2 linked regions of the Nodosilinea sp. FACHB-141 genome follow. The protein of the gene in region 1 interacts with the protein of each later gene in a pairwise test. Links are inferred from orthologs where the notes say so. Each region holds a gene or a part of one and is shown on either strand. Other genes may lie near its edges. The genes, in order: H6F59_RS00250 and H6F59_RS02035.

Evidence for each region.
Region 2: the proteins of H6F59_RS00250 (region 1) and H6F59_RS02035 interact in binary tests that used the Escherichia coli proteins (3 or more experiments, as listed by UniProt). The link is inferred for Nodosilinea sp. FACHB-141 from one-to-one orthologs.

The regions. Positions count from the first base shown.
Region 1 is NZ_JACJPP010000002.1:59,539-74,735, forward strand. Bases 4,073-6,987 are described here. They hold H6F59_RS00250 (TOBE-like domain-containing protein), read right to left. Parts: upstream 6,089-6,987; coding sequence 5,057-6,088; downstream 4,073-5,056. Other genes in these bases: lgt (prolipoprotein diacylglyceryl transferase), read right to left, coding at 4,073-4,788; H6F59_RS00255 (sulfate ABC transporter substrate-binding protein), read left to right, coding at 6,440-6,987. In the rest of the region: H6F59_RS00225 (TPM domain-containing protein), read right to left, coding at 1-606; H6F59_RS26145 (ATP-binding protein), read right to left, coding at 964-2,379; H6F59_RS00235 (response regulator transcription factor), read right to left, coding at 2,376-3,074; H6F59_RS00240 (hypothetical protein), read left to right, coding at 3,203-3,769; more of lgt, read right to left, coding at 3,925-4,072; more of H6F59_RS00255, read left to right, coding at 6,988-7,516; sulfate ABC transporter permease subunit CysT, read left to right, coding at 7,610-8,455; sulfate ABC transporter permease subunit CysW, read left to right, coding at 8,448-9,320; H6F59_RS00270 (NIL domain-containing protein), read left to right, coding at 9,332-9,643; H6F59_RS00275 (Crp/Fnr family transcriptional regulator), read left to right, coding at 9,830-10,630; H6F59_RS00280 (GNAT family N-acetyltransferase), read left to right, coding at 10,661-11,089; H6F59_RS00285 (NADPH-dependent FMN reductase), read right to left, coding at 11,135-11,710; H6F59_RS00290 (DUF2267 domain-containing protein), read left to right, coding at 12,034-12,480; H6F59_RS00295 (nitrate ABC transporter ATP-binding protein), read right to left, coding at 12,623-13,489; H6F59_RS00300 (nitrate ABC transporter ATP-binding protein), read right to left, coding at 13,846-15,197. UniProt on the Escherichia coli protein: Part of the ABC transporter complex CysAWTP involved in sulfate/thiosulfate import. Responsible for energy coupling to the transport system.
Region 2 is NZ_JACJPP010000004.1:152,082-167,311, forward strand. Bases 11,397-14,344 are described here. They hold H6F59_RS02035 (glutamate-5-semialdehyde dehydrogenase), read right to left. Parts: upstream 13,561-14,344; coding sequence 12,232-13,560; downstream 11,397-12,231. Other genes in these bases: H6F59_RS02030 (PEP-CTERM sorting domain-containing protein), read left to right, coding at 11,397-12,206; H6F59_RS02040 (helix-turn-helix transcriptional regulator), read right to left, coding at 13,687-14,091; H6F59_RS02045 (metallothionein), read left to right, coding at 14,228-14,344. In the rest of the region: H6F59_RS01985 (hemerythrin domain-containing protein), read left to right, coding at 1-704; H6F59_RS01990 (glycosyltransferase family 2 protein), read left to right, coding at 1,038-1,979; H6F59_RS01995 (hypothetical protein), read left to right, coding at 2,064-2,354; H6F59_RS02000 (alpha-mannosidase), read right to left, coding at 2,380-5,520; H6F59_RS02005 (hypothetical protein), read left to right, coding at 5,566-6,831; H6F59_RS02010 (photosystem II reaction center protein I), read left to right, coding at 6,980-7,096; H6F59_RS02015 (DUF3769 domain-containing protein), read left to right, coding at 7,340-9,595; H6F59_RS02020 (hypothetical protein), read left to right, coding at 9,723-10,415; H6F59_RS02025 (hypothetical protein), read left to right, coding at 10,474-10,950; more of H6F59_RS02030, read left to right, coding at 11,160-11,396; more of H6F59_RS02045, read left to right, coding at 14,345-14,398; H6F59_RS02050 (cofactor assembly of complex C subunit B), read left to right, coding at 14,519-15,199; H6F59_RS02055 (hypothetical protein), read right to left, coding at 15,225-15,230. UniProt on the Escherichia coli protein: Catalyzes the NADPH-dependent reduction of L-glutamate 5-phosphate into L-glutamate 5-semialdehyde and phosphate. The product spontaneously undergoes cyclization to form 1-pyrroline-5-carboxylate.

The sequences.
Region 1 (15,197 bases):
GCCAATGCCAAAGGCAAAGAACAGAATCCCCCACAGCGGCGAGAAAATCAGCACCCACTGCCAGGCGAAAATTTGTCCGGGCTTGCGAGGGTGGGCCGCAAATCCACAAATTACGCCGCCAACAATGGAGGTAATCAGTGTTAGCACCCACTGCTCTTGAGGCAGACCAGGCACCACGTTGCACCCCCCCTGGCGCAGACAGCCCTGAATCGATTCCAGGGCGCTGAGAATAGAGTTGTCTTCGCCGTTTTCGCGCACAAAGAACTGATTGCCGTAGCGGGTTTGCAGCTCAATCCAGAAGGTGCGGGGCAGCAAGTCATAAACGGCATCACCCACACTGAAGTTGAGTAGATTGCCGCCGCGCGGGTCAGCCACTAGCATAATGCTGCGATCGTCGAGACCCCAAAAGTCCTTCACCGCCCGGCCTGGGGTTTGGTCGTACTGGGTCAGCACCCGCAGCTTCCAGCCAGTTTCGGCTTCAAAGTCATTGAGCTTAGAGTCGAGGCTTTCTTCTTGGCGAGCGCTGAGCGACTTGGCCAGATCAATGATGGCAGTCTGGGTATCGGGCAAGAGTTCTGGGTTGTCGTAAGCCAGGGCCGGTGCCATCGGCAGCCAGGCGCAGAGGCTTACTACACAAATGACCAAAATGTTTAGCACGTGTCTCATACTGGCTTGCCGTAAGAACATAGAACTGACAACGACGAAGGCGACCCACCGCTGGCCCAAAGTAAAGCCAATAGTGAAGTATTTTCCTTAATTTAGTCTATACCTTTGTTAACAGATGTTTACATAACTCTAATATTTCTCTTTCAGTAGGACAAGAACTTGGCTGTCTGGGTTGGATGGTGTCAGGCCGAATTTAGAGGTTGAGTACAAGGCCTAGGGTTTAGGGCAAGACTTGGACCCTAGACCTTGTACCTGAAACCTTACACCCAAGTCCTCTCCTGTAGCTTGTACCTTTGATTAGCTAGAAGACAGGGGCAAGTGCAACTCCAACCGGGCCTCCCCATCGGGGCTAGGGGCCAGCGCCAGATTGCCGCCGTGGGTACGGGCGATCTCGCGAGCGAGGCTGAGGCCTAAGCCCAGCCCTTCGGTTTGGCGGGCGCGGGCGGGGTCGCCCCGGTAGAAGCGATCGAACAGGCGGCTGGCTTCGGTGGCGGTGAGGGGTGCTGTGGCGTTAGTTAATGTGAACTGCACTTGGGAATCAGCGCGGTTGACCGCCACCCGCACCCAGCCCTGGGGCAGGTTGTATTTGGCCGCGTTGGTGATCAGGTTTTGGATCACCTGGGTCAGGAGATCGCGATCGCCCATCACTCTCACCCCCGGCTCAATCTCAGCCGTCACCGCCAGCTCAGGGGCCAGCAGCGACAGATCTTCCAGCTGATCTTGCACTAAAGCGCTGAAGTCGACCGGCTGGCGCTGAATGCTCATCTGCCCGGCATCGGCCAGCGACAACAGCAGCAGTTTGCGTACAATGCCGCTTAGGTGGCGCACCTGGTCGAGCAGTTGGCTGAGAGTTTGCTGAGCCGCCGAGCCGGTTTCAACCTGTTGAATGGCTCGCTCTAGCTCGCCCTGGAGAATGGTCAGGGGCGTCTTGAGTTCGTGGGCGGCGTCGCCGCTGAAGCGAGATGCCTGTTGAAAGCTGCGCTCGAGCCGCTCTAGCATGGCGTTGAAGGCGGAAATTAGCGGTGCAAACTCGGGGTCGGGGTCGGCGGGCACCCGCTGGTGCAGCCCCTGGGCCGTCACCTGATTAATGCTTTGGCTGAGCTGGCGCACAGGCCGCAGCGCTTGGCCCGCGATCGTCCAGGCTCCGCCCCCAATCACCAGCAGTAAGCCGGGGATGGTCAGGGCGTAGATGCGTCGCAGGGTGGCCATCTCTTGACGGAGCGCGTCGAGGTTGGCAGCGATCGCCAGCTGACCCATAGGCGTAGCTCGCACCACCACTCGCCAAGGTCCGTCCGGCGTTCGCACTGTCATCAACCGGCGTGGTCCCCGACGCCCTTGAGTTGGGTCGGGTACAGGGGAGATTTGGGCGATCGCGCTGGGCCACTGGGGCGATTGATAGATCACCTCCCCCGTGCGGCCCACAATCAGAAGCCCCACCTCGGCATCGGCGGGCAGGCCCAGGTCTCGAGCCAAATCCGGTTCTGGGTTGGGGGGCAAGCCACTGCGATCGCCGGGAGAAAAATTGCCGCGATCGCCGGGGCGACCTGGGGGAACGGTGCGTTCTAACCGGGCATCAAGGCTATCGAGCTTGGCCTGGTAGATCAGCCAGCTCGATAGCAGGGCAAACCCCAGCAGCGCGCCCCCAGCCAGAGCGGCAGACCACAGCGCCAGCCGCAGCCTTAGGGAAAGTCGGGGCAGCGGCGATCGCGTCACGGGCGTTCCCCTCGGGCGCTCTCTTCGGGAGGGCGAAAGCGATAGCCCACTCCCCGCACGCTCTCGATCCACTGGGCCGCGTCTAGGGGGTCGAGCTTTTTGCGCAGCCGCTGAATGGCCACATCGACGACGTTGGTGCTGGGGTTAAAATCGTAGCCCCAGACATGCTCCAAAATTTGGGTGCGGGTCAGCACTCGGCCGGGCGATCGCATCAGATACTCCAGCAGATTAAACTCCCGCGCTGTTAGCTCAACCTGGTGCCCGCCGCAGGTGACCTCGCGGGTGATGCGATCGAGGCGCAGGGGGCCAGCGGCCAAAAAATTTTGTCGTTCTCCGCTGCTGCGCCGCACTACCGCATGGATGCGAGCTACCAGTTCTTCGACATAAAAGGGCTTGGCAATGTAGTCGTCAGCCCCGAGATTTAGCCCGGCCAGGCGATCGTCTAGCTCGTTGCGGGCAGTAATTAAAATCACTGGCACCGCGTAGCCCGCCCCTCGCAGCGCCTTGAGGATGGCCAGCCCGTCCATCCCTGGCACCATGATATCGAGCAGCACCACGTCGTAGGTGCGATCGGTGGCCAAGGCATAGCCTTCGGTGCCGTTGGGGCAGGTGTCAACCACAAAGCCCTGTTCTTGCAGCCCCTGGGCCACAAAACTGGCAATTTTGGCCTCATCTTCGACTAATAAAACGTTCATAGGCGCTCACAGCCTAGCACCGCCAGCGAACCACAAAAATGACAAAGCTGTAATTTGGCGGCCATGGTTTTGCCATAGTGCCCAGGCTTAATAGGAATCGTCAACCTAATCACCGGAGCAAATCATTCATGGTAATTCATCGTTCACTGCTGACTGCTGGCCTGGCGGCTGCCCTGGTTGGTGGTCTAGGTTTGGCCGCCTTTAGCCAAACCACCCAGGGTCAACCCCCGCAGCCCGAAGCCACTCCAACCGAGCCCGCTCAGCGGCCCGAAGGCCGGGGGCGAGGTCACGGTGAAGGGCTGGCCAACGCTGCGGCAGATCTAGGCGTTAGCGAGGCCGCCCTCAAAGCTGCCCTGGGTCTGCCTGCTGAACCGCCGCCGCGCCCTGACCTAGCCGCCGCCGCCACTGAGTTAGGGGTTAGCGAAACTGAGCTAGAGGAAGCCCTACGCAGCGGCAGAGACGGCGATCGCGGCCAAAGACTGGCCACCGCCGCCACACAGCTGGACGTCAGTGAAGCCGCCTTGAAAGAAGCCTTGGGCCTACCCGCTGAGCCCCCGCCGCGCCCTGAGCTGGCCGCCGCTGCTGCCGAGCTAGGCGTCAGCGAAACCGATCTTCAGGAAGCCCTGCGCAGCAACATAGGAAGAGGCGGCGGCCCCGGCAACTGCGGTTCCGAAGACAGTTCCCCGTCGCAGTAGTCCTCCAACCCCTATCAATCGTCACTCCCCTTGCTGCGCCTTGGAAATCACAACGAGATTTCCAGGGCGTTTTTTGGTTGGGCAATACGGCAGCAAATCAGAACGCGCACAGTGACAGGTGGGAGCCTTTACCTACGTACGCTCTCGATTGAGATTTAGCTGCCTTTGGCCACATCCGGCAGCGATCGCCGACCCACATACAGCCACAGTAACCCAGCCACTCCCAACGCTATACCGGTGAGGCTCACTACCTGGGCCATTCGCAGCGGCCCCAGCATTAGGCTATCGAGACGCAGGCCCTCGATCCACAGGCGGCCTAGGCTGTAGGTGGCGAAGTAGACCAAAAAGAGCGTACCCGTCTTCAGCCGTTCAGGATGGCGCAACCCCCAGAAAAACAGCCATAGCACCAAGGCAAACACCCCCAGGTTCCACAGCGATTCGTAGAGAAAGGTGGGGTGATAATACTCCACGGTTTCCAGACCAGGGGGGCGCTGGGCGGGGGGAATATAAACTCGCCAGGGCAGATTGGTTGGGCCGCCAAAGGCTTCGGAGTTAAAGAAATTGCCCCAGCGACCAATAGCTTGGCCCAGCACCAGGGCCGGAGCCACCACATCTGCCAAGGCCCAAAACGACAGTCGATTGAGACGAGCAAACAACAGCGCCGCCAGCATACCGCCCAAGATAGCCCCATGGATGGCAATGCCCCCCTGCCAAATGGCAAAGGCACTCAGCGGGTCATCGGCATAACGAGCCCACTCAAAGGCGACGTAGTAGAGACGGGCAGCAGGCAAAGCTCCCAGCACCAGCCAGATCGACAGGTCGGCAACTGCCTCTGGGTCAAGCCCGCGTCGCTGGGCCAGCCGTTGCGCCAGGGTAATGCCAATTGCCAGGGCGATCGCAATCAGCAGCCCATACCAGCGAATAGCCAGTGGCCCCAGCTGAAAGATAATTGGCCCCGGTGACGCCAGCTGCGCCAATCCGTTGACCGCTAGCCCCAGTTCTATGCCTGCTAACCCCATTGCCCGCCTACCTGCTTACGTCTTGGCCTCCAGATCGGGAATGCCAAAACCACTATGACATTATATTGAGGCTCTCCGGCTGACATACTGCTAGACTAAACCAGCTAAACGCCAGTTAAGGGTCAAAGCACTGGGCCAGGGGCAGGTCTTGGCCCAGTTTTACCGATCGCCAACATTGGGCTGCAACAAAGATGCTCGCAAGCAATTTCCCCTACCCTCCGAAAACGGGGGGTGGGGGAAATCGAGGTTTTTACAGTTTTCCTGAGCGCTAAGCTACCGATGGTGCGTAGCCCGCTGTGGCTGCAAAGCTGCGAATGAGCTTGGCCCGCAGGTAGACCGTTTGCCCCGTCTCAACACCCAGGTCGCGGTACTGCTCCCGGTTGATGTGGGCAGTAATCGGGTGGCCATTTTCGAGGGTGAGTTCGATGCGAATTGTCCAGCCCAGGTGGATGATGTGGTTGATCGTGGCAGCGACACTGCCGTCTTGATGGTCGGTGAAGATCTCAATGTCGTGGGGGCGTAAAAACACCTCCCCGTGGGTGGGTGCGTCGCGGTGAAGCGATTTCCAGGTGTTGTCCGGTGAGAGGACGTTGACTGCACCGATAAAGCTCATCACAAAGGGAGTGGCCGGGTCTTCGTACACCTCAGCGGGGGAGCCCACCTGCTCGACTCGACCCTGGCTCATCACCACGATTTCGTCGGCAATTTCCATCGCCTCTTCCTGGTCGTGGGTAACGAAGACAGTGGTGACATTCACATCGTTGTGGAGATGGCGCAGCCAGTCGCGCAAATCCTTGCGCACCTTGGCATCGAGGGCACCGAAGGGCTCGTCGAGCAGCAGCACCTGGGGCTCAACGGCGAGGGCCCGCGCCAGGGCCACCCGCTGCCGCTGACCGCCCGACAGCTGAGAGGGATAGCGATCGCCCAACCCATTTAGCTGCACCAGGTCTAGCAGGGTATCAACCCGATTCTTAATCCGCTCTTTGGGCCACTTTTGTAGCTCTAGGGCAAAGGCCACGTTTCTGCGCACGGTGAGGTGCTTAAACAGCGCGTAGTGCTGAAATACAAAACCCACCTGGCGATCTTGCACCGTCTTGTGGGTGGCATCTTGAGCCGAAATGTAGATTCTGCCGGTGTCGGCCTGCTCTAAACCGGCAATCACCCGCAGCAGGGTCGACTTACCCGAACCTGACGGCCCCAGCAGGGCCACCAAAGAACCACTCTTAATATCCAGAGTGATGGGCTCAAGGGCCTGAAAATCCCCAAATCGTTTTGAAACGTTGTCTACTCTGATTCCCACGGGCGTTTCCTAAAATCGACAGTGTGCTTCAACGGGGATGCGACATCGGAGCTTAGCGAAGCGGTGCCACTTTTCCCATCACCTCAAACCCAAATCTAGACAGCAGGGGCAGGGTGCGCCTCAGTTCTCCAGGGGCGATCGCCCACCGACCGAGCTGCAATGTGAACCTACGCTACCCCACCCACAATAAAATTGCAACTCATCCCAAAACAAGATCGATCTGGTTCCAAAAAAATGTGCAAATGGCTTCAACTTCATTTTGGATCTAAGTCCAAAATTTTATGATACAGTCCATAAACGTAATCCTCGAAAACCCTATCGAGATACCGGAGATTCTTTGGAGAGCTACCCATGACATCACCTCAACGTTATATTTCGCGGCGATCGGCAATCTTGTTTGCGGCTGGCCTGGGGCTAGCGGGTACCCTAGCCGCCTGCGGTAGCACCACATCGACTCCCGAAGCCAGCAATGGCGAAGCGACCACTGCTGCCGCCGGCCCCGTAGAGCTCACCCTGGTCTCCTACGCCGTGACCCAGGCAGCTTATGAGCAGATCATTCCTAAGTTCACCGAGAAGTGGAAGGAGGAAACTGGTCAGGATGTCACCTTTAATCAGAGCTACGGTGGCTCAGGCTCCCAAACTCGGGCTGTGCTCGATGGGCTAGAAGCTGATGTCGTCGCCCTGGCCCTGGCCGGAGACACCAAAAAAATTGAAGAGGGCGGCCTGATTGAAGCTGGCTGGGAAAACGAAGCCCCCAACAGCGCCATTGTGCATTCCTCAGTAGCGGCGCTGGTCACCCGCGAGGGCAACCCCAAAAATATCCAGGGCTGGGAAGACCTGGCCCGCGACGATGTGCAGGTGGTGACCGCCAACCCCAAAACCTCCGGCGGTGCCAAGTGGAACTTTTTAGGAGCCTGGGGTTTTCAGACCCAGACCGGTAGCGATGACGCCGCTGCCCTAGACTTCGTCACCAAGATTTATCAGAACGTGCCGGTGCTGCCCAAGGATGCGCGAGAATCCACCGACGTGTTTTTCAACCGAGGCCAGGGCGATGTGCTAATTAACTACGAAAACGAGGTGCTGCTGGCCGCCCAAAATGGCGAAGAGCTGCCTTTTGTTGTTCCCGATGTGAATATTTCCATTGACAACCCCGTTGCCGTTGTCGATGCCAACGTGGATAAGCACGGCACCCGCGAGGTCGCTGAAGCCTTTGTGGAGTTTCTGTTTACCCCAGAGGCCCAAGAAGAGTTTGCCAAAGTGGGCTTCCGCCCCTCCGACCCAGAGGTGGGTGAACAGTTTGCCGATCAGTTTCCTAAGATTGAAACCCTGTTTACGGTGGCTGATTTAGGGGGCTGGGAAGAGATTGACAAGAAGTTCTTCGCCGATGGGGCAATCTTTGACCAGGTTCAATCTAAAGTTGGCAAGTAGGTAGATGGCCCTTGCCTCAGCCCTATCCGATCGAGAGCAGGCTGAGGTGAGGGTCACCCGAAACGGACTGATCGACATGTTTTCTCTGCACCTATGACTTCATCCCCACCGTCTTCATCCCCGGGTCTTTGGCACCAGATTCTCCATGCTCCCTGGACTTGGCGGGTTACCTGGTTCTATCTCATTCTGTTTTTGTTTTTGCCGATGGCGGCGCTCGTACTCAAGGCGCTGACCCTCAACCCGGCAGAGATTTGGCGCATTGCTACCGATCCGGTGGCCATCTCGACCTACAACGTCACCTTTTTTACAGCGCTGGTGGCTAGCATTATTAACGGCTTTGCTGGGCTTATTATTGCCTGGGTGCTGGTGCGCTACGAGTTTCCGGGAAAGCGATTTTTAGATGCCATCATCGATCTGCCCTTTGCTCTGCCCACGGCAGTGGCTGGTTTAACCTTGTCCACTATCTACAGCACCAACGGCTGGATTGGCGGCTTTCTAGAGCCCTTTGGCATTAGGGTATCGTTTACCCGACTGGGGGTGCTGGTAGCGATGATCTTCATTGCGCTGCCCTTTTCGGTACGGACGGTGCAGCCGGTGCTGCAAGACATGGAGTCGGAAATGGAGGAGGCCGCCTGGTCTATGGGGGCTTCCCAGTGGCAGACCTTTAGGCGGGTAATTTTGCCGCCGCTGATGCCTGCCATTCTAACGGGCGTGGCCATGGGCTTTTCGCGGGCGGTGGGCGAATACGGCTCAGTGGTGATTATTGCGGGCAATATTCCCTTTCAAGACCTAATCGCTCCAGTGCTGATTGTTCAACGTTTGGAACAATTCGACTACGCCGGGGCCACGGTAATTGGCACGGTGCTACTGCTGATTTCGCTATCGGCACTGCTGGTGATCAACCTTATTCAAGCCCGCGGGAGGCGCTTCTATGGCTGATTCATCTCTAAAACAACCCATTGCTGCCGCTGGGTCTAGATCTCAGAGAGCAGCGTTTCAGTGGGGCAAGTGGCTGCTGGTGGCCTTTGTCTTTGGTTTCCTGGGGCTAATTTTGCTGGTGCCGACCCTCAACGTATTTTTTCAGGCTTTAAAGGCGGGTCTACCCGGGTTGCTCGACACGTTTAGCAACAAGTTCTTTTTGAATGCGGTCAAGCTGACGTTGATTACGGCAGCGATCACGGTACCGCTGAACACGGTGTTTGGGATCTGTGCGGCGCTGTCGTTGGCCAACAAAAATTTTCCAGGGCGATCGCTCCTGATCAGCATCATCGACCTGCCCTTCTCGATCTCGCCGGTGGTTGCGGGTCTCATGCTGGTGCTGCTGTTTGGCAACCGGGGTTGGTTTGGGCCTCTGCTCGATGCCAACGGCATCAAGATTATCTTTGCCCTGCCGGGCATCGTCATGGCCAGTATCTTTATCACCATGCCCTTTATTGCCCGTGAGGTGCTGCCCGCCCTCGAAGAAGCGGGCACCCAGCAAGAAGAGGCGGCTGCCACCCTGGGGGCGAGTCAGTGGCAGACCTTTTGGCGGGTCACGCTGCCGTCGATTAAGTGGAGTTTGCTCTACGGCCTAATTTTGACTAACGCACGGGCAATGGGTGAGTTTGGAGCGGTGACCGTGGTTTCGGGCAACATTGTCGGCAAAACCCAAACCTTGCCCCTCTTTATTGAAGAGGCGCACATCCAGTACAACAGCCAAGCGGCCTACACTGCCGCCCTGCTGCTGGCCTGTTTGGCCGTAGTCACCCTGGTGGTGAAGTTTGTGCTAGAGCGCGGCGCCGGCATTCAGAGCAAAAGTCACTAAGGAGGCTTGCGATGGCGTCTATTTCTCCCGACTATGGCCTTGAGGCAATCCACCTTAAAGACCCAGAAAGCCTGGTGCAAACCCAAGTCAAAATTCGCATTCCCAAGGCACGCCACCCCGACCCGGTAATCTCAAACCTGATCAACCGCTACGGGCTCAAGGTGAATATTCTGGGCGCGCTGCTGGGTGCCAACGGCCAAGAAGATGGCTGGTTTGATCTGGCCATTGAGGGCCAGGCTGGCACTGTTCACGAGGCCTTGCTCGATTTGGTGGAGCTAGAAGCCGATCTGTGGTTCAACACTGAAACCGACGACGGCTACTAAGTTTGTTTAGGGGTGGCTCGATGGCCTAAGGCCATCGAGCCACCCCTACCACTCACTGTCAGCTCAGCTGCCCACCCGGTTCAATTCTCCAATTCAAATACAAGTCAATCGAGATTGCGGTCAAGAATTCTTGAGCAAGCGTAGTTTTCGAGGGACAATGGCGGGGTAACGAACCTGTAGTGCAGTATGGCAAGGCAAAAAGGCCAGGTTGCGGCGACTGATGCCGTCGAAACCTTGACCACGAAAAGTTTTTTGTTTCAGGGCCTAGAGGCCAAAGACCTGCTCAACGGGTTAGACCCCAGCGTCTTGGTCGTAGAAAAGCTGTACTCCAATCGGCCGGTGTATACGGCCTTTCGTCCGCAGACTTGGTTAGAGCACCTTTACGTGGTGGTCGAGGGCGGCCCGGTGATCATGCGCAGCACTCCCCTCGACCGGGTGATGGCCATGACCTACCCCGGCGCCTGTTTTGGCATGCGCAATTTGCCCGTGGGGTTTGGGCCGGTGGTGCGGGCGTTTCCTAGCCTGGTGGAAGCCTACAAAACCACCGACGTGATCAAGGTGCCGGTGGCGGTGGTGCAATCGCTGTACGACCAGCATGAGGCCTTCCGCGATCGCTACTCTCTGTTATTTGAGCTGCGCGAGAAGTTTCAGTATCACCTGCTCAATTGCAGCACATACCCTCCCCAAGCGGTGGCGGCGCTGCTGCGGGCATTAATCTATCAAGAGCGCAGTCTGGGCAGTCAACCGAGCCAAGGCAGCAGCACTAGCTACTGCTTTGACCTGCCCATTGACCTCATCGCCCGCGCTTGCCAGCTCAACCACCGCACCGTTGAGCAGGTTTTAAAGGGACTGACTAAAGCGGGCTACATCAAAACCAGCAAAACTGCCGAGTCGGCCAATGACCAGGTGCAGGTGGTTGACCCCGAGGGGCTAAAAGAAGTGTACGGGGCCACCCGCGATAAGGTGTCGTGGTGGCCTTTAAAGTAAATCCTTGCATTGCGCTGGACTCGATCGCCTATGCAAATTAGACCCGGCGAGGTGGCAGACAGCGTTGCGATCGCGGCCCTGCTCACCGAGCTCGGCTACCCCGTCACCCCCGACTTTGTCATTCACAGCCTCCAGCGGCAGCTCACCCATGCCGATGCCGCGATTCTGGTCGCCATAGAACAGGACGCCATTGTTGGCTTCATTTCGCTGCACTTTATTCCGCAGCTGGCGCTGCCGGGAGACTTTTGCCGCATCAGCTACTTTTGCGTTGACCCGGCGGCACGGGGGCAGGGAGTGGGGGCGGCGCTGGAAACAGTGGCCAGCGATCTAGCTTGGGCGCGGGGGTGCGATCGCATTGAAGTGCACTGTCACAGCCGCCGCGCGCAGGCCCATCGGTTTTATTACCGGCAGGGCTATGTTGAGTCGCCCAAGTATCTGGTCAAACCTGCTCCTCCCTAGCGGCAGCGAGGCGCTAATGCTTGAGACATTGTCACGGGTTACTGCCTAGAGGTGAACCGCTGTGGATGGTTCGATCTCGTTGATGAGTGCCATGATGGCAGCGCTCAATTCGCCCGCAATCTCTGGCTCAGCCAGAATTCCAGCGACATCCAGATTTTTGCCCAGCAAAGAAACCGTGATGCAGGCTTCAGGCACAATACGCCCTGCCATAGTGGTCACAATTTCGATCAGCGAGGCTTGGGCGTAGGTGGCACGAGGCGAAGCATTGAATATCGCAACCGGCTTGCCCATAAACTCCTCACCACTCACTAACCAATCCAGCGCGTTCTTCAACACACCTGGTACGCCGTGGGCATATTCTGGGCTAGAAATTATGATGCCATCCGCCCATTTCACTTGGGCCCGTAAATCAGTTACCGCTAGTGGTTCCGCTGGCTCAAGGTCAGGGTTGAAATGGGGTAAATCATCGAGTCCACCATAAAGGTTCATCTCAACGAATTTAGGCGATAGGGCGATCGCAGCCTTAAGCAAAGCCATATTAGACGAACCCTGACGCAGACTGCCTGAAATTGCCAAAATATGTACGATTCGAGCTGTGTTCACAGCGTCTGTAGAAGTCATTGTTTTATCAGTCTATGCCTGAGGGGCTGATTGAGCAGTCGTTTGGGACGGAAAAAGCTGGCGCCATACAGGTTGAAAGTAAACATCCTACAGGTTTGGCAACTTGAACCTTGAACAGTTAACCGTCTCAACCAATAGCCTAGCGAGCTGACTATCAATTCAACCTCAATTCGAAATTAACGAGTGCTACGCTTGGCACCTCTACCAGATGGCTCCGTCAAAAGACGGATGGAATCTACCTTTACACTTCGCAACATGTAGTGGAACCCCGATGAATTGATTTAGTTCAATTCATTTTTTTGCAGAAGTTGTAGTGAGAAATTATGGCAAGTCAAACCCAGCAACAGTCTTTTCTTGACAAAGTGATAGAGCGGAGTAGTTTGAAAACCGCTAACGATGCCGAGCGGGCCACAAACATCGTATTCCGAATTTTGCGGGATATGATGTTGAACAAAACCAGCGATCAGATCGAAAAAGACCTCAAGGCAGGCGCATCTGAATCGGAGCAAGAAGTGCTTGATCTTTGGAAAGATCCCAACGTCATGGTCGCTTTCTTCAGCCGCATTAGCCCTGCGCAAAATTTACACATCAAGCCAGGGACATTTATGCTGCGTCTGCAACAAGAAGGTGCATTGCCCTCCGGGGTTGCTCCTGAGGAGGTAACAGCAGCCGTGTTCTCAGCTATGAAGGAAATTTTGCCTGCTGAACGAAACCAGGAAATTGCTTCAATCCTTCCCGGTGAAATTCGGCAAATTTGGGAGCAGGCGTAATGATCACCACTTCATAACTGAAGGGTGACCATAGTTAAAATTTGCTCTTAGCGCAATCCGTAGGGCAGAGATTCCAAGGTTCTAGTTCTGGCTCTACAAACTGGCCAGCAAACTTAGCTAGAGCCTTGGAATTTAGCGGTTGCTAGCTTTCGTCGTGGGCAAAGCGGTTGTAGAGAAAGTCGAGGGCGTGGTTGCGTAGCTGGTAGTACTGCGGGTCTTCCATAATCTGGTCGCGATCGCGGGGCCGTTCGAAGGGAATATTCATTACCTCGCCGATACCGGCAGCGGGACCGTTGGTCATCATCACTAGGCGATCGGCTAGGAATAATGCCTCGTCGATATCGTGGGTGATCATCAGCACCGTGCAGCGGTGGTCATTCCAGATTTTGAGCAGTTCTTCCTGGAGTTCTTCTTTGGTGATGGCATCGAGCGCGCCAAAGGGTTCGTCGAGAATCAGTACTTCGGGGCGAATGGATAGGGCGCGGGCGATGGAAACTCGCTGGCGCATGCCGCCGGAGATTTGGTCGGGGCGCTTGTCGGCGGCTTCGGTAAGCCCCACCATGGCCAAGTGGTCGCGCACGATCGCCCGCTTTTGGGCCTCGGGTTTGTTGGGCCACACCGATTTCACTGCCAGGTAGACATTCTCAAACACGGTGCGCCAGGGTAGTAGGGCGTAGTTTTGGAAAACAACCATGCGATCGGGGCCGGGTTTGAGGATGGGTTGCCCGTTGAGGGTGACAGAGCCTTGAGTAGCTTGCTGAAAGCCCGAGACTAGGCTGAGCAGAGTTGATTTGCCGCAGCCAGAGTGGCCAATGAAGCAGACAAATTCGCCTTGTTGAATGCTCAGGTTGACGTTTTCTAGTACTGGGAATCGGCCTTTGGCAGTGGGGAAGCTTTTAGAGACCTGATCGAAGACCAGAAAACCTTGGTCGGAGGAGGGTTGGGTATAGTCGGCCTGTCCGGAATGGGCGGGGCGACGAGACTTGAGTTTGAGAGGGGTGGGCTGCATGGTTTTACTCCTTAAAGATGGAATGTTCTAAGCGTTGAGATGTTGGTTGCCGAGAAAGCGATCGCCTAGGGCGTAGGATGCTGGGCTGACGAAAGTGAGGTAGCAAAGCCAAGGTTGCTGCTGGGGCCATTTTGCAGGCCCCAGACCCCCATCGACAAGGACGTTCCGTCGTCCTTGACCTCACGGAAAGGATTGGCTGGTCATCGGTTTAAACGCCTGTTCTGCCGATGGAGGTATCAAAGGAATCAAACTGTGGGGTTCCAAACCTGAATTGGACGGAAGGCTCCAAACTCTGACTAGATGAATGAAGAAGCAAGCGTCACCCATCCACCCCCTACCCATCCACTCCCCACCCCCTACGCAGCCAAGGCTGCCATCCGTCCATCCAACACCACCTCAGCAATGGTGATGTCGCGCTTAATAGCGAGGCTGTTCAAATACCCGATGGGATCTTGGGCGTCAAAGTCGGTGCCATCGAATAGGTGAATGCTGCCGCGAGTAAATTTGGCATCGAGCAGGCCCAGTTCGCGGGCGGCGGTGCTATAGACATCGACTCGCACAATGCGTTCGAGAATCTCCAGCCAGTTGCGGGGGAAGGGCACGTCACCCCAGCGGGCGAGTTGGGTCATGTGCCAGAGGTGTTCGGTGCGGCTGGGGCGGTTGGCTCCGTCGCCAAAGAACAGGTGGTGGGCGTACTCGCGCATGGGCTTTTGCAGCTCGCAGACTTTGGTGTTGGGGTCACCTAGCTGGATGTAGTCGATGGGGGTGCCCAAGTAGGCGCGCTGAGAAAGAATCTGGCGAATCTCTAGCTCGTTTTCGGGGTCGGCGCAGTAGCGGCAGGCGTCGAGCAGGGCCTTGGTGAGGGCGATGTGGGTGTTAGGGTAGGCGGCAGCCCAGTCTTCGCGCACGCCGAGCACTTTGCCGGGGTGGCCGTCGTAAATTTCGCGATCGGTGGCGATGGTGAAGCCGACCTCGTCCATGGCGGCGCGCAGGTTCCAGGGTTCACCGACGCAGAAGCCGTCGATCGCATTGTTCTTCAGATCCACCACCATCTGGGCGGGGGGTATGGTTTGCAGAGCCAGGTCGCGATCGGGGTCGATGCCGCCCGCTGCTAGCCAGTAGCGCAGCAGCAAATTGTGCATCGACGACGGGTGCACCATGCCCATGCGGTGCTGGGTCTCGGGGGTGCGGTGCAGCATATCGCGAAAGGCATCCAGGCTGTGGACACCCTGGTCGTAGAAACGGCGAGATAGGGTGATGGCGTTGCCGTTGCGGGTCATGGTCAGCGCGCTGATCACGGGCAGCGGGGTATTTTTGTGGCCACCCAGGGAAAACCACAGGGGCATACCGGAGGGCATTTGGGCAGCATCCAGGTAGCCGCCGGCGATGCCGTCCACAATGCCGCGCCAGCTGGTTTCGCGGGTCAAGTTGACTTCCTCCAGGCCGTGCTTGGCAAAGAAGCCTTTTTCCTTGGCGATCGCCACCGGGGCACAGGCGGTCAGTGGCACAAAGCCAATGTCCAGATTCACTTTCTCTAGCCCGTGGCGAGCCACCGCCGTGGTTTTTCTGGCCCGCAGCTTTTTGATTCGCTTTTGCTGGTTGAGGAAGTAGATGATTTCGCTGCGCAGGCTGTAGTAGCTGGGGTGCTCAACCACCTCCATGCGCTGGCGGGGGCGGGGAATATCGACCTCTAAAATGTTGCCGATCT
Region 2 (15,230 bases), on another replicon or contig:
TCGTAATTCATAAGGCAGCCCAGAAGGTAGGAGCAGACATCGAAATAGCCATTGGGCCTTTGAATACGGTCAATTTTGAAGGGCGTGCCCATCAAGAACAGCTTAAGGGGATGCTCGAACAGGTGGGTGTTCGTGAGATGACTGGTCAAGACGCCGATCAAGGAATTTGGGCACGGGTGCAAGACTCGATCGCCGCATTATCCGGAGTATTTGGTAGTGTGGTGACCCAAAATACCGACAAGCAGGATATGAATATTCAGACCCTGATTCGGCTGGACCATAGCAAGGCAAACACTATCTTTACCGAAATCGGCGGTACTCAAGATCCTCAAAAGCTCCAAGAGTATTTTGGGCAGCTCTATAAAGATTTGCTGGCCCACGCTGAGGCGGAAGAAGAAGTTGTTTATCCGAATGTACGCTCATTCTACGGCAACGAGAATGTTCAAGAGCTGTACGATGAGCAAGCTGAAATGAAGCGCATGCTAGATGAGATCAAAGCCATTGACCCTGCTTTGACTGATGAGTTCAAATCAAAGGTTAAACAGTTAATGGATGCCGTTGGCGATCATATGCGCCAGGAGGAATCTACGATGTTTGCCGCTATTGATAAGAATTGCAGCACTAGTCAAAAGGAACAAATGGCAACTGACTTTAAAGCTGCCAAGGGTAAGCTACAGCGGGAAATGGCATCTGCTATTAGCTAATAGCGCTTTGTCTCGCTATAGCATCGCTACTCGGTACAGCCAACTTGCATAAACTTGTTTTACCTTATGGGAAGCAAGCTATAACCTTGAACCCCCTCTCTCAAAACGAGAGAGGGGGTTCAAGGTTACTTCTAGGATGATTAATCTGAGAGTGTAAATAAGCCTATTGTTGATGGGTTGATCTGACGCAACTTTAATCATCTCTTTGCCCGTGGTAGAAGCCTCTACGAGGGCTTGAACTCCTTGGTAATCTGTTCTGCTGGTAGGGCATGCTAAGGCCGTAATCAATATCCTAATTAGGAATGCTGGGCCTACTGGCCTGGGGAGGCGGCCATGAAATTTAGCTTGGTGATTACTACCTACAATCGGCTGGAGCTGCTGAAGCGGGCGATCGCCTGCGGTCTCAACCAAACCGTGCCTTGCGAAGTCGTGGTCGCTGACGATGCCTCTACCGACGGCACTGAGGAGTATATGCGCAGTCTGGGTAGCCAGGTTGTCTATCACCGCAATGCCCAAAACCTTAACCATGCCGCTACGGTCAACAATGGCGTGGCCGCCGCCAGCGGCGAGTGGGTTAAGTTTTTGGATGATGACGACTATCTAGCACCAGACTGCATTGAGAAGATGGCAGCGGCGATCGCCCAGCATCCTCAAGCCGTGCTCTGCTCCTGCCAGGCAATTCAGGTTGACGAGTATGGTGCTGAGATTCGCCGCACCCCGGCTACCGGACCCGGCCAGGTGTTCTACATTCCTCAAAGCGCCATCCACTACGGCATGTTGATGGATCAGGTGCCCTTTGGCACCCCAGCCCAGGTAGCGGCCCGCCGCGATGCCTTTTTGCGGGCGGGCGGCTGGGATACCACCATGACCACCAACTACGATGACATCGACGCCTGGGTAAAACTGGCTGACTTTGGCGATGCGCTGTTTATCAACGAATGCCTGGCATACCGCACGATCTGGGCCGGGGGCTACGAGCAAAAAATGTCGCTCAGCCGTCGCATGGCGCTGAATTTGACTATTAAAGAACGAATCTATGGGCGGGTGAATGAAGGGTACCGCGATCGCATTCCTACCCTTGCCGCCATTGGTCAATACCTGCACCTGCACTGGGGCCTAGTTGCCCTGCGCCAGCGCCAGGTCGCAGCTGGGCTATCTCTATTGGCCCCCGGTGCTCTGTCGCCCGAGGCATGGCAACTGCTGGCTCAAGCTCGGAAGCTGCGATCGCAGCCAGGAGCGAATAGCTTAGTCCCCCGCACCGTCCTGGTTCCTTAGGGCGTTAGGTATGATGGAAACACCGACTCACTGGATCAGGTGATGCAGGCCAGCGAAACACCCGAAGGATTTTAGCCGCAGATCTTGTCAGAGCTGCGGCAAATCAACCAGCGGCTCGACCGAGTAGAGACTGATATCAGCAACGTGAAGACCGATATCAGCAATGTCAAGACTGACATCGGCAGAGTAGAAACTGATGTCGAAAAGCTTAACTTCAAATTTGACACCTACCAAAACGCCTTTGACCAAGTCACGCGGCTGGCGACAACCATTGTGATCGCAGCAGCATCGGTGGTAATTTTGTCCCCCGTTTTGCAAGCTATTACCCCAGCTATTAGTGCTCTAGTGACTGGTATAGCTCCTGGCAATAGCTAGGACGCAACCTGCAATGTTTGGGTATCTATAGGGCCGGACTAATGGATACCGCCAGACTGACAATTTGCCAGGGATCTACCCCATGCCATCCCTTCGCTTCGTAGGGTTCTTCTAGCAAATTTACTCGCCCCGTCACCTCCACTGGGATAGAGCCCTGGAGCTTCAGAGATGTTTCTAAGCCGTTACTTTCATAGCCGCGCAGAATATATTGATCTGCCGCTTCCTCTGCCTGTTTGAAGGCTGACAGCACAAACCCAGTGTCTCCTAAATTAAGGAAGCTGGCGGAGGATTGAGCGCCTGTAGACATGGCCGAGGATAGCAACACCCAGGGTCGAATAGGCAGGTTGAAGTTGTAGGCGGCCTGTACGGTCTTGGCCTGCTGCCAGCCATGGGCGTGGGGATAAATGGCGTAGCTGAAGGTTTGGAGGCCGCGATCGCACCCCGGATCTGGCCAGACAGGAGCCTTGAGCAGCGTCAGCCGCAGTTGGTTGGGTTTGGCATCAAACCCGTGCTTGTAGTCGGTGAGAATGCTGACGCCGCGATCGCCATCGCTGAGGTCGGCCCAGCGCAGGGCGGGCACTTCCCACTTGGCCTGGTCTTGGGGAGTGGTGGGAGTGGTTGAGCGGGCGATCGCCCCGAAGGGAATTTCATAGGTCGCCTCAGCTGCCGACACCGTCAGCGGAAACGCTGCCTTCAGCACCACTTGGGTTTCGTGCCAATCCACCTTGGTATGAACAGCAAGCACGGGAGCATTTGCCTCTAAACGGTAGTCTTGAGCGATAGTGGACTGATTGAAGCCATGCACTACCCGGAGGGTCTGCCGCGCTGGGCCATACTCAATCCAGCTAATACTCTTAAGTACAAAGGCATCTAGGGGATGATCTTGGTAATCAGGGGCAATATTCCACGCGTCCCAATATTGGCCCTCGTCTTTGAAAGCCTGGATCTGGTTTCCATAGCCCTGGAAGGTTTCGGTGCCCGTAGCTTTGTGAATCAGGCTGGCGATGCCGCCAATGGTAGGGTCAATGATGGCTTTCAGGTGGGCGTTCTCTAAAACCCACTCCGCAGGCGGTGAACTAGATGGGGCCGCCTCGGCAGGAATCAACCAAATCAGGCGGTAGCCCACAGAAGGAATAGCGGGAACGTAGACTAGCAGCGATGGAGAGTCAGCCTGTTCAAGCTGGGTGGGTAGCGTTTGGCCCTCCGCATCCTGCGCTTGCCAGAAAGCTTGAGGCAGGGAAGACAAAGAAACGTTCACCACCTCACTGCGCTCCCAGTTCAACGGGTTAAACAGCACCACGGGCACAGCGTCAGGATGCAGAGGCGCGGGAAAGAGACACCGCTCGGCGAGAGCCTGAAGAGAGGTTTGCAAAATGCGATCGCCCATCTCCAGCGCCGCCTGCCATTCTGCATTCGCCTGCTCAAACACTTCGGGGATCGACGACCCCGGCAAAATATCGTGGAACTGGTTAAAGAGAACGTGCTTCCAGGCAGCCTCTAGCTCCGCATGGGGATAGGGCTGAAGCTCATAGATCGCGGCGATGGAGGCAAATAGTTCGGCCTGAAACAGCATGTCTTCGCAGCGGCGGTTGTACTGTTTTTGGTCGCCGTGGGTGGTGTAGCAGCCTCGATGGAGTTCGAGGTAGAGTTCGTCGTTCCAGGTGGGAAGTGAGGGGGCAGGTGGATGGGTCGATGGGTCGATGGGTCGATGGGTGAGTTGGTCAAACAAGGGGGCAGCGTGGCCGAAGGTGAGGGTGGGTAAGAAGGGGGAGTTGGCCCAGCGCTGGGCCTTGAGCAGCATGTCGCGGGTGGGGCCACCGCCGTGATCACCGACGCCGGGAAGCCATAGGGCATCGACAAAACCCGTATTGACTTCCCATTGGCAGGCATATTGGGCCATGTCAACCGGGGTAATGTCGGTGCCGATGGGGGGCAGGGTAACGCCCGTAATCTCGGTGCCGTCTAACCCCTGCCAGCTAAACAGGTCGTGCGGGAAGAGGTTGGTGTCGTTCCAGCGGAGTTTTTGGGTGGCGAAGTAGCGAATGCCGCCCTGGGTAAGCAGCTGGGGCAGTTGCCAGGAGAAGCCAAAGGTGTCGGGCAGCCAGGCTATCGCGCTCACCCCACCAAATTTCTCGACACAGTATCGCTGGCCATAGAGAATCTGTCGGGCGATCGCCTCTCCCCCCGGCAAGTTTAGATCAGGCTCAACCCACAGCCCCGCATCAATCGCCCAGCGCCCCGCTTTCACCTGCTGCTGAATAGTGGCAAATAACTCGGGGCGGTGCTGCTCTAACCAGGCAAATAGCGCTGGGGAGGAATGGCTAAAAGTGAGTTCGGGAAACTCTTGCTGCAACGCCAGCACCGAGCGAAACGTATTCTCGGCCGCTTCCCAAGTTTCGGGGACGGGCCAGAGCCAGGCTAGATCTAAATGCGCGTGGCCCAGGCAATGAAGGGTGCGCTGCTTAAGCCAGGGCGAAAACTGCTTCAAAGCATCCCGCACGCGCAGAAGTGAGGCGTGGAAGCGATCGCGATCGCCCACCCCATCCCAATCAATTCCCTCAAGAGCCTGAGTGAGAATGTCGAGCTTGTTGGGGTCAAACTGAGCCAGATAAGTAGCCAAGACCGCCAGTTCGTCGGCTACAAAGCCAGGTTCGGGGCAGTTTCCCTCCAAGGCTTCAAATACCAGTTCGGCCTGCACCAGCGCCCCCTCGTCGTGGCCCGGACTTAGCAGCTTCAGCGAAACATCTACCGATTCTCCCGGCACAACCCTGTCCGTCAGCACAATCCGCGTCCAGCAGTCGAAGATATCTCCCGTCTGCACCGGCTCGCCATTGACGAAGATGTCCGCTTGGTCGGCCCACCAGCGCAGCGCCAGCCTCGCCGTCAGCCCCTGAAGAGGATAACCGTTGAGATCGGTAGGCCAAGTAAAGCGCTGGTGCAGCCCCAGGGAGACTTTGCCCTTAGGCCAGGCAATGTGATGGCGATCGTTTAGCCTTGCTAAAGGCCAGGTTTTCCAGGCATTGCTAGAGGAACGATCCAGACTCTCCACAGCCTCAGGACAGCGGTGCCAGGTACCCTGCACATCCAGTTGGCTCAGATGACGAAGGCGATCGAGGGTCGCTAAAATCTGCGGCGGGAGTACAGGAAGAACGATGGCAGGGGGCATGGCTCCGGTATGATCAAAGGCAGTCTCCCCAGTGTAGGCAGAGTTATGGCGACTTCGTCGCGCTCGTTTCAAAGCCAAACCGTGGCCCGCTTAATGGCGGGATATCGGCAGGTGGCCCACAGCACCGGGCAGTGGCTGCGGCAGGGACGCACCGCAGCGGTTTGGGGTCTGCAAGTGGCCGTTTACCCTCTCTACGCAGCGGTGCAGGGGCTAAGAATGGGCGCTCGGCAGTTGCAAGCTACCCGTCCCTGGCGGCCGGTTTGGGCCAAACTCACCGGAGCACTCCCTGCAGAACTGGTAGCAGCAGACACACCGATTCGCGCCTTGCTGTCGGTCATTCAACCACCGGTAGTCCACAGTCAAATGGTTCGGCCTGGTGGGCTACAGCTAGTCAACGTCCATGGGCCATGGCTTAAGCAGTCGAAGGCTGGCGCAGTGCTAACCCCTGGACAGTGGCATCTAGTGCCGCTCAATCAACCCATTCGCGGTATCGCCTCAGACTTAGCGACTCAGCAGCTAGTGCTAGTGACCGTCGACAACGGGATTTTTGCCGACCTGACCGACGATCAGCAGCAGCGACTTCAGCAGGCCCTGGTGCTCATGCTGGCAGAATATGCGCGAGTGCAGCGCCGCCATAGTCTTAACTCTCGACTCCAGCAGCCTGGGCTGCCTCTACCCCAGACTAATCCAGCAGTGTTGCCGCCCATGCGATGGCTGCCTGCTGCGCTGCGCTGGTTGCAAACTAGCCCCCTGGCAGCGGCCACTAACCTGTTTGGCGAAGCTAGCCAGCAAGCAATGACCGCAGCGATCACCCTGCACAGACGCACCACGCATCGCGCCATTGGCCAAAGGCCTCAAATCGAGGCCGCAGCCACAGAGCCTAAAAACCCCTACGGCCACTATCCGCCTCGTATTTGGGGTCGACCTACGTTGAGAACTCTGCCAGCGACGGCTTCGGTTGAGCAAGCCGCTGAGTTGGTGGTAACGATGGCCGGGGCGGTGTACGCGGTCCCTAAGGGATCCAATTCCTCTGTCCTAGAAACCCAGCAGGGGCAAAATGGTGCGATCGCCCCAGGCAGCCAGCGTTTACCCATCGAAACTGTCACCGCTGACCGTTCGCCCAGCTCAACTACACTCACGGGCACAAACCAGTATCAGCTCGATTCCCCGAGCGCCCTAGATGTCAAAGTTACCCAAATCAACTACGTCGACCCGCCGCTAGTCACTGTGCTGCGGGGTTTAGACTGGGTGCTCTACGTGCTCGAAACCTGGCTGCGAATGGCCTGGGCCTGGCTGCGATCGCTTTGGTAGATTAATCAGGGCCGGCAGATAGGCGAACGTTTGGCGATATGATAGACCCAGCTTAGTCCTGCACCGGGGCCGTTTCCGTCAGCGGAATTTGGCTACTGCTTGGGGCAGGTCTTGGGCCTACTCTGCTACCGGTTTGGAGACCTAACTCATGCTCACCCTTAAGATTGTGGTTTACCTCGTAGTCGCCTTCTTTGTGTCCCTGTTCGTGTTTGGCTTTTTGAGCGGCGACCCCTCCCGCAACCCCGGCCGTCAAGACATGGACTAGGTTTGGCCTGGGTGACAGGTTGATATCTACTAAATGGCAAATGCCCCAGGAGTCGCTCCGGGGCTTGCCATCTAGCCTGCCCTGCGGAACCTGCACCGCTAAAAGTAGTCTGGGAATTGGCGGCCCTGCCATGGGTTGCCCGTCTGTGCCCTAAAGCTGCTACATCAAGGTTAATAGCCTGGTGACAGTGGCCTGCTTGAGCCCGCTTGCCGGGCTTTGTTTTTGCTTTGGTGATGCCAGCCCATGCCTTTGCCGCCTATGTTGCCCGCTGTGCCCCCACCCCCAGAATCAGCCGAAGTCGTGCTGGTTTCAGCGGTAGTGGCCTCCCAGTCAGGGCCGGGGGGAATGGCAGCGATCGCTTCAACCGATAGTGTTGTAGCTAGCCCCTTGTCTTTGAGCGGAGTTAGCCTGCTCTCACCGCTGTTAGCGATCGATGACGGCTCAGAGCCTCTGATACCTGAACCCACCGATAGCGAGCCTCTAGTGCCCGTTGAACCAGCGATCGAGGACACCGAAGCACCGGTTGAAGTCGATTCAGAACCTCTTAATCCTGGGCCTGAAAGCCCTCAACCCGAAAATTCTGAGGCTGAACCGCCTGAGCCTGAATCACCCGACACCCCCGTCGAAGATGCCCCCGTCGAAACAGAACTGCCGGCTGAGGGGGTAGGCTCCATATTACTGCGGGCCGATCGCCAAGAGTTTGAGCCCGTTCGCCAGGTTGTCACTGCTACAGGCGATGTGCTGGTGCAGTTTGGCACGGGACAGCTAGCCGCCGATCGCCTCTGGGCTAACTTAGTCAATCGCCATCTGCGAGCCGAAGGCAACGTTTTCTTTAACCGCAACAATCAAATTATTGAGGGCGCAACAGCTACCTACAACCTATTGCAGGGTGCAGGCACGATTACCGAGAGCCGAGGTGAGCTAGAGCTGCCCGCCCTAGAAGACGATTTCTCCACCGATTCGGCTGGTCTAGGGCAGGGTTCTAACGTTCCTCTCGACTATCGGCTACAAAATCAGAGGTCCATTTCCCAAGTCACCAGCCCAGGCGGGATTGCCCTGGCGACGGGCGATCCCCAAGTGCTGCTGGGGGGTGAACAGCGCCCAATTGAGCGGGTACGGTTTGAGGCCGAGCAAATTTCCTTTGATGCTGACGGCTGGTATGGCGAGCAAGTTCGGCTGACAAACGATCCCTTCTCGCCCCCAGACTTGGAGTTTAGGGCCAATAGTGTGCGGCTTACACCCATCAATGAGTTAGAAGACGAGCTGGTGTTTGAAAACCCCCGGCTGGTATTTAACCAGGGCCTTTCCATTCCGTTGTTTAGAAATCGCTTTGTGCTTACCCGAGGGCAGCTGCCTCCAGAAGCCCTAAATCCGTTGCCAGCGGGCATTGGCATTGATGGGCGTGATCGCGGTGGCCTGTACGTCGAAGCCCCGCTGCCGATCAATAGGGTAGGGCCTTTAAACGTTACGATCGCGCCTCAGTTTTTCATCTCCCGCTGGTTGGGCGCCTCAAACTACAATATCGGTGACCCCGCCAACTTTGGTTTGGCAGCCCAGGTTGAGGGTTCTTTGGGGCCGCGCACCCAAGTGTTGGGCTCTGCGAGCTTAGCGGGGTTTGACTTGGCAAACTTTAGCGAGCGATTTCGGGCCAGCTTTCGGGCTCGGCAGTTGCTTGGCACCCACCGCCTTACTTTGGAGTATAGCTACCGCGATCGCCTTTTCAACGGCTCCCTCGGGTATCAGGATGTGCAAAACACCATTGGTGCCCTGCTTGAGTCTCCCGTAGTGGCTCTGGGTAACAGCGGTATTGATCTCACCTATCAGGTGTCTGGGCAATACATTACGGCCAACACCGACCGGCCTGATCTCTTAGACCCTGGGGAAGGTATAGGCTTAGCCAGCCTGTTTCGTTTTCAGGGTAGTGCTGACCTCACCCGCAACTTCTTGCTGTGGCAGGGGCAACCGCTACCTGCTACCGCCACCGAAGGGTTGCGCTATTCTCCCCGACCGCTGGTACCCAACCTGGCGCTAGGGGTCGGGCTACGAAGTGGAGCTACCTACTACACCAGCAGCGACTTCCAAGAGTCGTTAGAAACCAGAGTTATTTTGTCGGGTCAGCTGGGCCACTTACAGCGTAAAACCTTCGACTACACCCAGTTCAATATTGGCTTTAGACACACTCTCGTCGGTGGCGATACATCTCCCTTTCTGTTCGATCGAGCGGTCGATCGAAACGTGCTGTCTGGGGGCATTATTCAGCAGATTTATGGTCCTTTTCTAGCCGGTTTTCAGGCCTCGATTAACGTGGATAGCGGGCGCACCATTGATAGCAACCTCATTTTTGAATACCGTCGCCGAGCCTACGGGCTACTGGTAACCTATAGCCCCACTCAAGAAACCGGTTTCCTAGGATTTCGGCTTAGCGGCTTTGATTGGGTGGGGCGCACTGCTCCCTTTGATTCACCACCAGATACCCCTAGTGATGTGGTGGTGCAGTAGCTCTGCCTTCCATAGACGGTAATAAACCTTACGATGGTAGTCTTTACGCAGGCTTAAGATTAAGCTGAAAGGTAATGACTACCTAAAATGCCCCATTCAGTGGGGATTAACGCGTAGGCAAACCATCATGACTTACCTCAGCAACACTCCAGATGTTGAGCCCATCTACCAGTTGCTCACCAGCTACAGCTTTGAGGCTGAGGACTATCCTACCAAAGCTGTCATTGCCGGTTGGTTGGAAGAGTTTGGCTCAGTTTGGGTAAGCCACGCTATTACCGAAGCCCTTTATCAAGGGCGCTACAAAGTTATTTCTATCGACCAAATTCTCAAGCTATGGCAGCGGCGAGGTCAGCCCATTCGCCACTTCAATCGCGAGTTTGAATCCATTATTTTAGGCCAATCGCTGCTCTGCCCTACCGGCTATGGTGATGGCACAGAGTCCTCACCCGTTCGTCGGGCTCTGCCGTCGATCGCTCCGGCCAGCTTAAATTTAGAGATTGATGCTCCACTAGAAACTGACGCACCGCTCTCCAGCGCTGCGTCTACCGACTTTACACCTGCCTCGATCGCAACCAATTCAGAAGTAGAGGCAACGACTGGTTCCTTGGACGACGGTGAGCCAGGAGCTGAGGCGACAAGCGAACCGGCGATCGCCTCAGCCCCAGACACTCCCGATATTCCCAACTTTCGCCCGCTGCCTGCAGAGGCTGCATCCCCCTGGCACCAGGCCGACATGATTCAGCCCTTTGTACCCCGGCGTGATGGGTCAGAGCTGCACGAGCGGCTGCGATCGGTGGTACAAGGGGGCATGCGAGAATAAATGCCTGCCCTGGAGACTTGGTAGCGTATACTGACATAGTACGCACGATCTACACTAAATGGTTCAATATACTCTGGCCCAGAGCCCAGATGTCGTTTTGACAGTATCGGGCAAAGATTCCCGCAAAGCTCGCGATAAGGCGATGGATCAGCTCATGGCTATGCTTGACGATGGCGAACTGCCCACCGCTTTGGCTGATGGCTTTAGCGTCGAGCAACTTGTAGAAGTGCAGCCCCCTACCTCCTCAGCCGCCGTGCAGCAGCAAGAAGACGCCGTCGTAGAAGCCATTCAGGTTTTGAACCAGTTGGCCACGCTCAAGGTAAAAGTACAGTCATCTCGCGATGAAGCTCTTCAGGTGCGTAACCTTGTAGATCTGCTGTTTACCGATGACCCGATGACCGACGACCAAGTGACTGAATTGAAGGATGGCTTTAAAATTTTGAAATCGTTTGCTCAGAGCAACCTGCGATTCAAAGAAGCCAAAGCCCAGGCAGAATCAGCGCGCCAGGTGCTGGACGAGGCATTAGGGAATTAGGCCGTCAAGAAAAATTGCTCAGGAGCAGCAGTAGGTGATGCTTCGCTCTACCAGGACGCTAGGGAAACGCGCGAATGCAATAGTGGGCTTCCTATAAAGATTTGATGAAATCAAAGCAAATGTCGGAGTAGGCACAGTTCCCTTGTCAAATTCAACAGAGAATTTGGATGAGCATCTCAGTGTTTACACGCAGTTTCTCCGGCAGCGCCATGAAATATTTGACCCAATTTGGTCTTCCGTTGCTGAGCACCCTTGGCGTCGCAACGTTTTCTATGGCGGCGAATGCAGCCCTGCTGGTAGGGAACACTTCGGGCAATAACATCGTTATTTTTGATGAAATTACCGGTGATTTTCGCGGAGAACTAATTCCAGATAACGGTCTGCTAGATAGCCCCGATACCTTTGTGTATGGGCCTGATGGCAATTTATATATCAGCAGCGGCACTACCCCAGAAAACTCTGCCATTTTGCGGTTTACCCCCGAGGGTGAGTTCATCGACGTGTTTGCTTCGGGGAATGGCCTGTTTCGTCCCTATGGTGTGGCTTTTGGCCCCGACGGCAACCTGTACGTCAGCAGCTTTTTGTCCGACGAGATCCTGCGCTACGACGGCACCACCGGGGAGTTTGTTGACGTTTTCGCCCAACGTCAGGGGATCGTCCCCAACGGCCTCAATGGCCCCAACGGCCTGCTCTTTGACCCCGATGGTCGGCTCTATGTGACGACTCAGGGCAGCGTTGCAGTGGAAGGCATGCCCGTCTTTGGCCAGCCCAGCATTATTCTCAGCTATGACATTGCCACTAAAGCCAGGATGGTGTTTGCTGAGCAGCCCGAGCCTTCGCCCGACAGCAGAGGATTTGTGAGCTTCTTGGGCATGGCGATGGATCCTCTCAGCGGTGAACTGCTGGTCAGCGATTTTGCCAATGGCATTCGTCGCTACGACTCTCTCACAGGGACGCTGTTGGGAGAACTATCGACCAACTATACCGGCTCTGTGCCGAGCAGTAGCTTTATCGGCAGCTTAGCCTTTGCCCCCAATGGCGATCTGTTTACCGTGGGGTTTGACATCGTTTCGGAAATTGGCTCCATCCTCAAATACGATGGGCCGACCAAAGAGCGATCGCTGCTAGCCGACGCCAACCCTAAGCTACAGCGCCCCATTGGTATTCTCTATGCCGCGCAGCCAGTGCCAGAGCCCTTTGCTTTGGGAGGGCTGGCGATCGCCGCTGGTGGCCTCATGCTCTCTCGCCGCCGCTAACCAGTATTTGTTTATCCTGCCGTAGCTACTGTAAGTCCAAATCTCTGTGAGTGAAGGGTTTGGCGTCACTGCCGCTGTAAGTCACAGAAACGTGACCGTCACCTACTAGCTGATATTTATAGGTAACCAACCCCTCTAATCCCACCGGGCCGCGAGGGGGCATCTTTTGGGTGCTGATGCCGACTTCGGCCCCAAAGCCATAGCGAAAGCCGTCGGCAAAGCGGGTCGAACAGTTATGGTAGACCCCTGCGGCATCGACACGATCCATAAAGTGGGCAGCGGTGGCAGGGTTTTGAGTGGCAATGGCTTCCGTATGGCGCGACCCGTAGGTATTGATGTGGGCGATCGCCTCCTCCACCGACGCCACAACTTTAATGGCCAAAATCAGGTCGCTGTACTCCGTCGCCCAGTCTTCCTCTGTGGCGGGGGCTAAATCGGGCAAAATCTGCTGCGCCTGCTGATCGCCACGCAGCTCTACTTGGGCAGCCCGTAGCGCCGCCGCCAGAGGTGGCAATCCTTGAACAGCAGCATCTTGGTGAATTAGCAGGGTTTCGATCGCATTGCAGGCCGAGGGATAGGCGGTTTTGGCATCGACGGCGATCGCGATCGCCTGAGCCAGATTTACTTCGCTGTCGATGTACAAATGGCAGATGCCATCGGCGTGGCCCAGCACCGGAATGCGCGTATTCTCTTGCACAAACCGCACAAACGCGTTGGAGCCGCGTGGAATGATCAGATCCACGTAACCTTCTAGAGCCAGCAGGGCACGGGTTTCTTCGCGGGTAGTCAAGAGCTGCACTGCCGCTGGGTCTACTCCAGCATTCTCAAGCCCCTCTTTGATCGCCTCCACTAAAGCGGTGCACGATCGCACCGCCTCCTTGCCCCCCTTAAGAATCACTCCGTTGCCCGACTTAATCGCCAGGGCCGAAATTTGCATCACTGCGTCGGGGCGCGACTCAAAGATCACCCCCAGCACCCCCAAGGGCACCGCCAGCCGCTTGAGCACTAATCCCTCGTCTAGCTCGCGGTGAATTTGCACCGTTCCTACCGGGTCGGGCAGGCGGGCTACGTCGCGCACACCAGCAATCGCCCCCGCCAGCTTCACCCCGTCGAGCTTGAGCCGTCCGTACAGCGGCTTGGCCAGGTTGTCAGCTATGGCAGCCTCGCAATCTGCTTGGTTGGCCGCCACAATGCGATCGGCATTGGTTTCAAGGGCGGCTGCCGCCGCCTCGATCGCTTGATTCTTGGCTTCAGCAGACAGGCTAGCTAAAGTTTGAGCCGCTTGGCGAGTGGCCTGGGCGATCGCCAACAACGGCTGAATGGCAGCATCCTGGGCAAGGGGAGAAACGGTCATAGCAATACGACAACCCGGCAATACTCCAGTCTACCGTTTCCCTAGAGACAGGTTTACGGTCTCAGGTTTATTGTCTGAGGTCTAGAAATACTTCACCTCCCTTAACCCATCCACCCATCCACCCACCTACTCCTCCGACGGTTCATCCAAGTGATCCGACGCTTCCCGATAAAGATTGAAAACGTGATCATCCTTGAGGCAGTAGAGTACGTTGCGCCCCTGCTTGCGGTAGCTGACCAGGCGAGTGGCACGCAAAATGCGCAGCTGATGGGACACCGCCGACTCGCTCATGGCCACGGCAGTTGCTAGCTCACCTACCCGCATTTCGCTCAAAGCCAGAGCCGAGAGAATGCGCCAGCGATTGGGATCGCCCAGCACGCCGAAAAATTCGGCCATGCGCTGGGCCTTTTCTATGCTCAAAATCTCGTCCACAGGCGATGAACCAGCGTGATGGCAGGAAGGGTCATCGAGAGGGGGGCGATCGCCAGCCATACCAGTCATCTCTGAAGAATAGCCAGGGCTTAGAGGCATATCCCAATTATCACAGCAAACAATAGTGAACCATTCAACCCATGAACACTTGTTCACATGTTATAGTCAATTCATGAACAGGTGTTCAAGCATTTGAGCATCAGTTTAGTTCACTTAACCTAAGAGGAAACTTGCCATGACTACCGTTACCCAAATGAAATGCGCTTGCGACTCGTGCCTGTGCATTGTTGACACCAGCCAGGCTTTAGAAAAAGACGGCCAGTATTTTTGCAGTGATGCCTGTGCCGACGGCCACCCCGAGGGGTCTTCGGGCTGTGGTCACACCGGCTGCGGCTGTAATAGCTAACCCGTTGCGACAGCAAGGTGCAGGGGATTCAGTTGCCTGCACCCTGCTGTTCCCATTCACCGCTAGCAGCCTAAACCCCATTAAAATCAAGGAAGAGGCGAATCAAGGGATAGGCTAAAAATGGCGCAAAATGACCCAAACCGGGTGCTGCGGCTGCTGCCGCTGGTAACAGGAGGCTTGGGCGGCACCCTGCTGCTGCTCAACCGAGTGCTGACTCCAGCTCTGACCGAATCTCAGGCGCGATCGGATGTGATGGGTGTGATTCTCAGCGCTCTGCTGATTTTGACGGGCTTGCTATGGCAGCGGGTGCAGCCTACCCTGCCTGAAGCCGTTACCTTGATGGGAAAAGAAGGGTTGGAGCTAGATAATGCCCTGCCCGATGCTGCTAAAACTGAACTGGCCTGGGCTTCTCACCTGCTATTGACCAACACCGTTACGCGCTCCGTCGTCGTCTACCGCCAGGGCAAAACCCTGCTGCGGCGCGGAATCTTAGCTCCTAATGCTGAGGTCACCCCTGGCCCAATCTTGAAACGAGTGTTGGAGACTGGCAAAGCAGTGTATCTGGTCAAACTCAGCATTTACCCAGGCCGTGTAGAGTTCGACTATTTGCCTGAAAATACTCAGGGCGTGATCTGTCAGCCCATGGGCCAGGGCGGCGCGCTGATTTTGGCGGCCAATGCCCCCCGCAGCTATACCCGCCAAGACGAAGCCTGGATTGAAGGCATCGCCGACAAGCTTGGCCATACCCTAGATACATCAACAGTTGCCCCAGATGTCCAAGTAGAGATTTCCCAGGCGTGATAAGAAGCAATTATTAGATAACTTTTTATCG